Regions from separate parts of the Sedimenticola selenatireducens genome, predicted to be linked through region 3. Evidence: predicted binding sites of a transcription regulator. Region 3 holds the regulator's gene; each other region holds the start of a gene.

Region 1 (2,267 bases), on a different contig from region 3:
TGCGCTTCTGCCAGATCCGAAAACAGCACCTGGAACCGGACTGCGGGCGCCTCCGGCGCAAACCCGGAACGGGCTTCCGGAATACTGTCCACGTACCCCACATAAGGCTTTACATCCAACACCGGGGTGCCATCCAACAGATCAATCCCTGACAGCTCCAGCACGACCTCCCCGTCGCCCGCTCGCACCTGCTCAAGCTTCACCACCGAGAGACCGATCGGATTGGGCCTGAAAGGCGACCGACTGGCAAACACCCCCACCCTTTTGTTACCACCCAGCCGAGGGGGGCGCACCATCGGCTGCCAGTCGTCCCGCAGCGCCTGATGAAACACAAACTGCAACCAGACATGGGAATACCCCTCCAGACCGATCACCGCCTCCGGTCGGTTATAGGGTGCAGCGAACACCAGCTCGCCCCTGGCTTCGGCAATCAATCCCGGCTGACGCGGGATACCGAACTTCTCCTTGTAGGGGGAACGGATGAAACCGATGGGTTCGAATGTATAGTTCATTACTGACAGAGGCACCAAAAATATAGCCGACTCTTGACTGCAACGAGCACAGGCCTGCTCATCAAAAGGACAACCCACGACCGCGACTGTAAATTAATCTGACAGCAGCGCCAGCTGTTGGAAGAATCGAAGCGTAACAAATTAACCCGACACCACCTATTTTCTCAGGCTATTTCCTATAGCCTGAGAATGCAAACCCACAACAAAAACCCCGCTCAATGGCGGGGTCAGATCTCGATACAAGGATATGAATCAAGCCAATTTTAACTTCCGGCTAAACCCGATACCGACTAGACCGAGTCCCATAAGGGCAAGTGGCGCCGGAGTCGGAACCGATGTTTCAACCTGCGGCACAACAAAACCCATCTGGTAAAAACTACCGAAGCAGTTTCCGCATGAAAGCAAGGTGGTTCCGTCAACTATCAGCGTGGCGTGCCCCCCGGCATCCAAACCGTCGCCCCAGGTATCTCTGAGGATCAACGAATAGTCCCCGGGGGTGAGATCCCAATTGAAGGTGTAGTTCGTATAGCTGGACATGGAGCCGACACCGGCCGAGAAGGAGCCGCCAGTATCCTGGGTAATAGACCAGGATGACTCATAGCCAAATCCGCCCGCATTTATCTCCCAAAATACCGGAGTGGCATAACTGATTGTCGGAGCGGCAATAAACATAAGTGTGATGTAAAAGATTATTTTTTTCATGACTTTACTACTCTGCAGATAACAATTTATCGAATATCAATTATATTCAACATTACTAATACATATTCCATGCCAAAAAATAATGAATTGATTTTTAAGAGTTTTTTTGAGGTTCAGGGTACGGATTGTAAAACAACCCGACAAAAAGTCATTGAATTACCTGTTTAGTGGCCACACTCCTAGGCAACGCTTCGCACCTGCATCCTCGCGGGCGAAAACCCTCATTCACGTTCGATACCGTTTGCCCCACTCACCACATTCTGCCAATCAGCGGCAGATTCGGGCGCAACGCGTTAGCTAATCCACCACCGCGAATTCCTCCATGAAATCCAGCTCGGCCTGGTGGTAGACATTGCGCCGGTGATTGGCCCAGAGCGTCTTGATACGCTCCTGGTTACACTGCTTCCGGTCCACCAGCACGCGGGTAATAAACCGGCGTAGCTGATCTGGTTCGTAACGGGACAGCAGTTGCGCCTCCGCGAGATCCGAAAACAGCACCTGAAACCGGACAGCGGGCGCCTCCGGCGCAAACCCGAAACAAGTAGCTGAATGATCGAAATCAAACAACAGGCCCGGGAATGGTATCCTGATCGGGCCGGAGACGGCAGTTACCCACCTTATCAATCTGTTTCTATCGATAAAAACCGGACTAAATGACAGTAAATATTCCTTTTTTGCTGCCGCTAGCCTGTGTAAGCAGTCACACATCACAATGCCTTAACAGATCAAGAAAATCGGTAGTGATTATGCAAATACCCCACACAACTCATCAATCTCATCAATCTCATCAATCTCATCAATCTCATCAATCTCATCAATCTCATCAACTTATTGGAAACCACTATGACCAAAACAGTGAAAACCCTAAGCGTTATTCTATTGATGACATCGGCCATGATAGCCCAAGCTGATCAGCAAACAGCCATGATGTCGGGATGCCTCGGTTGCCATAAGGCCGATGCCAAGCTGATCGGCCCCTCATTTCAAGATATCGCCAAGAAATATGCCAGCCAGGATGGTGCGATAGACACGCTGGCGGAAACCGTAAAAGCA
Region 2 (2,267 bases), 150 kb from region 3:
GGTTTGCCCGGCTCGCCCAACTGTAGCCGGAACGCCCCCAGATGCCCGTCAATGCGCAATGTCCGCCCTGCCTGCGGGATTACCGGTACGCCGGGCAGCTCTTCACCTTCGGTCAACAGCACCTGCGCCCGTAACGGCGGTTGCAACCGGCTGGCAAACTCCAGCGCCTCGTTTCCGCCGATGATCACCACCCTGCCCCGGGACTGAAACTCGATCAGGTCGGTGGCCTCGACCTTGACGCCGGCAAGTGCGGCCAGGGCCGCTGCGCGGGCTCGCTCGTTGCGCACCCGGATGGTATCGGTTATCTGCTCACTCATGATGCCGTTCCATCGTCCGTTGTTAAGCCAGGTTGGCCATTGGCCGCAGAAATCGAATCATTCGCCCCGCTGCCACGGGGATGGGTATCGTCATGGGTCATGGCAGTCTGCCCCCTGGCCTCGGGTTCCGATTCCTGACCCGGGACCGGGGGCCGCTCTTCCGCAGCGGCAATTGCCGGATCTGTCTGGCCCGACTCCATAGCCGCTTTCAGTCGCTCCTCCGCCATGGCCAGCTGATGCCGCATGTCCGCGGTGATGACGTCTCCCAGTTTGGTAAAACTGGTGTAATCGTCATCGTAATCATCCAGGCCGTCCCGGACATTGAAGGCCGCCTGATGAAACAGCTTACGCAACGCCTGCCGGCGCAACGATTCGCTCACCTTTTCCGACAGGAAACCGGTGTAATCGGATGTCTCGTCCAGAGATTCCAGGGGCGGCATATCCGCATCCGTGAGTGGCTGCTCCGAAACTTCCTCGGGAAGCGACGCCTCAGAGGACTCCGCGACCGCCTGGGGCGGTGATGCAGCAGCCCGCTTCAGGCGGGACCAGCGGGAAATAAAACCGCCGGGTGATTGACTATCCACGGCATCCTTCTCACGTCCACTCATAACGCCGCACTCCCGCCAGTCTCCTTGCGCCAATCCGTCAAACGGCGCTTTTGCCTTTTTTCCGGCACAAAGTGATTCAGCACAAACAGCTCGCACCAGCGATAAAGCTCCGGCGGCATGGCAACCGCGTAGACGGTTTCGTCAACCTCCTCGCAGGCATTGGCCTGATCGAAACTGAGGCTGAGCAGAAAAGGGACCGGTGTGCCCTCTCCGTTCTCCCGGGCCATCACAAAACAGCGGGGCGTGGGGGAACAGAGGTTGTGGTAATAGCTCTCACACTCATCGGCATGCAGCTGCAGGCGGAATCCACTGTACAGGTAGTGGCATATCTCACCCTGCTGGTGCACCAGGCTTACCGCCTGCGGCGCCGCCTCCCACGGGGCGGCGGTGACGCCGACTGCCTCCCACAGATAAGTTTGCCAGGGACTTGTCGCGGGTGATCGCTGCATCACTACCGACAGTGAGAAATCGGTTGGCGCCGGCCCATTCAGATCGTCGACAGGTTTCTCGGACATCACACATCGCCTCGTATCCACTCTCCGTCAGAACTCCAACGCAAAGAACATACCAGCCGCTCTGCTAGCGCTCTTAATCAAGGACAAGTGGAACTGCCAGACCAGCCAACGAACTAAATGCAATGAAAATTGCGGCAAAATGTCACAGCTAAACCTGGACATTGGGACAAATGGCACCAGTTGTCCCACCGGACAAACAAGGACCACCGGGACAACTTGACCGGCGGCCGCATGGAGCAATAACCCTAGTAATTAGGTATGGTATTTGCTCGGAGCTGACTCTACACTTTGCCTTGAGGAGTGGTTATGGATGAGTCAGAGTACATCAGCAGCAGTGCTACGACAGAGCGTCAGGGCCTGATCGACCGATTTGGCAGGGAGATTAAGTATCTGCGTATCTCGGTTACCGACCGGTGTGACCTGCGCTGTGTCTACTGTATGTCGGAGGAGATGCAGTTTGTACCCCGCTCCCAGCTGCTGACCCTGGAAGAACTCTACCGTATCGGCAAAACATTCGTCGAACTGGGGGTCAACAAGATCCGCATCACCGGTGGCGAACCCTTGACCCGCCGGAACATCATTCATCTGTTTCAGTCGCTGGGCCAACTGGATGGCCTGAACGATTTCACCCTTACCACCAACGGCACCCAGCTGCCGAAATATGCCAAAGCACTCAAGGCGGCCGGTGTCACCCGGATCAATATCAGCCTGGATACCCTGCAACCGGACCGTTTCCACGCCATCACCCGCACCGGTGAGCTGCAACGCACCCTGGATGGTATCGATGCCGCGCTGGATGCCGGTTTCGGGCGCATCAAGATCAATTC
Region 3 (2,267 bases):
CCCTGCCGATGCACGCCCGGGCGCGCCTCGGCCTGGGTTATCTGGCCCAGGAACCCTCCATCTTCCGCAAGCTGACCGTATTCAATAATATTTTCGCCATCCTGGAGACCCGCAAGGATCTGCGACCCCCGGAACAGATCGAGGCCTGCGAAGCACTGCTGGTGGACTTTAACCTCACCCATCTGCGCAACAACCAGGCGATGAGTCTCTCCGGGGGTGAACGTCGCCGCCTGGAGATCGCCCGATCACTGGCCATGGAGCCCCGCTTCATACTGCTTGACGAACCATTCGCCGGTATCGACCCGATCTCGGTCAAGGACATACAGAATATTATCCGTACACTCTCATCCCGGGGGATCGGCGTACTGATCACCGATCACAATGTCCGGGAGACCCTCGGCATCTGTCAGCGCGCCTATATTATCAGCGAAGGCAAGGTGCTGGCGGAGGGCGAACCGGAGCAGATTCTGGCCAATCAGGAAGTGCGCTCCGTCTACCTGGGAAAAGAGTTCAGTCTCTAGAGTTGATCATCAGTTGATTGACGGCAATAAACCATTTTCTCCTTGTGCGTCTGGTGATTTTTTACGCTAGAATGAAACTGTGAAAACCATACAAATTACGTACCAGATCCAGATACCCGCATGAAGCAAACGCTCCAGCTTCGCCTTGGCCAACATCTCACCATGACGCCGCAGTTGCAGCAGGCCATCCGCTTGCTGCAACTCTCTACGCTGGATCTCAAGCAGGAGATTCAGGAGGCGCTCGACTCCAACCTGATGCTGGAGACCGAAGAGGAGAACAGCGCCCGCGAAGAGGCCCGTGGGAATGAACAAGAGCGCACCATCGAGCGGCTCAATGGCGATGGCCTGAAAGGGGACAAGGCCAGCAGCAATGACCTCAACAACGAAAAAGAGGTCAACGGCGAGGCAAACTCCATACCGGAAGAGCTGCCGGTGGACAGCGGCTGGGACGATGTCTACGACAGCACGCTACCACCCTCTTCCGGACTGGCATCCCGGGACGCCGGCGACAGTGACTACCTGGCCCAGCGCCGCAGTGCCCGCACCCTCTACGACTATCTCACCTGGCAGTTGAACCTGACCCCGTTCAGCGATCTGGACCGCGAGATTGCCGTCTCAATCATTGACGGCATCGATGAAGACGGTTACCTGAGGATGGATCTGAACGAGATTCTTGTCAGCATGTCCGCTGACGAGGTTGAGCTGGATGAGATCGAAGCGGTGCTGCACCGGATTCAGCAATTTGACCCACCCGGCGTGGGCGCGCGTGACCTGAGGGAGTGCCTGCTGATCCAGCTAAGTCAGCTGACGGATCCCCATCCGTGCATGGCCCTGACCACTCAGCTGATCAACAATCACTTCGACCTGCTGGCCCAGCAGGATCATAACCAGATCAAACGCAAGCTGAAGATTGATGACGACACCCTGAAATCGATTAATCAGCTGATCCGCTCGCTGATACCGCGCCCCGGCAGCCTGGTGGCCGAAACCGAACCCCAATATGTCATTCCCGACGTATTCGTGACCCGCCGAGATGGCGTCTGGCATGTGGATCTGAACGCTGATGCCGCCCCCAAACTCCGGGTTAACCCGGAATACGCGCGGCTGATCCGGCGCGCCGACAACAGCGACGACAACAACTACCTGAAGAATCATCTGCAGGAAGCGCGCTGGTTTATCAAAAGTCTGATGAGCCGCAATGAAACGCTGTTGCGCGTGGCCACCAAGATTGTCGAACTGCAGCGCGGATTCTTCGAGCACGGCGAAGAGGCGATGAAGCCCCTGGTATTGAGGGACATCGCCGAGGCCCTGGAGCTGCATGAATCCACCATATCCAGGGTCACCACGCAAAAATATATGCATACCCCCCGGGGTACGCTGGAATTCAAGTATTTCTTCTCCAGCCATGTCAGCACGGCTGGAGGCGGAGAGTGTTCCGCCACCGCGATACGCGCACTGATCAAGAAACTGGTCGCTGCCGAGAAGCCGAACAAGCCACTCAGCGACAACAAACTGGCGAGCATACTCGCCGATCAGGGCATTCAGGTCGCACGGCGGACGGTAGCAAAATACCGCGAGTCCATGGCGATCCCGCCATCAAACGAGCGAAAGCGCCTCGTCTAGAGGCCAGTAACCAAGGAGCAAATCATGCAAATCAGCATCACCGGTCATCATGTGGACATCACCGAAGCCATGCGCAACTATGTCGAAACAAAATTCGAGCGCCTGGAACGGCACTTTGATCAT

The links. The regulator sigma-54, encoded in region 3, starts transcription at its own class of promoters, with help from an activator protein. The targets are predictions, from matches to a motif close to TGGCANGNTNCNTGCTT.
Region 1: the regulator sigma-54 is predicted to act here: its motif matches at 1,273-1,289, upstream of ACHZBF_RS03725 (PEP-CTERM sorting domain-containing protein).
Region 2: the regulator sigma-54 is predicted to act here: its motif matches at 1,479-1,495, upstream of ACHZBF_RS01765 (DUF3305 domain-containing protein).

Annotation. Positions count from the first base shown of each region.
Region 1 covers NZ_CAXXYC010000003.1:19,529-21,795, reverse strand. The annotation lists gene tsaA (tRNA (N6-threonylcarbamoyladenosine(37)-N6)-methyltransferase TrmO) at 1-512, opposite strand, end outside; gene ACHZBF_RS03725 (PEP-CTERM sorting domain-containing protein) at 765-1,214, opposite strand; gene ACHZBF_RS03720 (hypothetical protein) at 1,512-1,712, opposite strand; gene ACHZBF_RS03715 (c-type cytochrome) at 2,058-2,267, shown strand, end outside.
Region 2 covers NZ_CAXXYC010000001.1:365,720-367,986, reverse strand. The annotation lists gene ACHZBF_RS01775 (4Fe-4S binding protein) at 1-317, opposite strand, end outside; gene ACHZBF_RS01770 (DUF3306 domain-containing protein) at 314-925, opposite strand; gene ACHZBF_RS01765 (DUF3305 domain-containing protein) at 922-1,440, opposite strand; gene moaA (GTP 3',8-cyclase MoaA) at 1,747-2,267, shown strand, end outside.
Region 3 covers NZ_CAXXYC010000001.1:220,549-222,815, reverse strand. The annotation lists gene lptB (LPS export ABC transporter ATP-binding protein) at 1-521, shown strand, start outside; gene ACHZBF_RS01090 (RNA polymerase factor sigma-54) at 642-2,144, shown strand; gene hpf (ribosome hibernation-promoting factor, HPF/YfiA family) at 2,169-2,267, shown strand, end outside.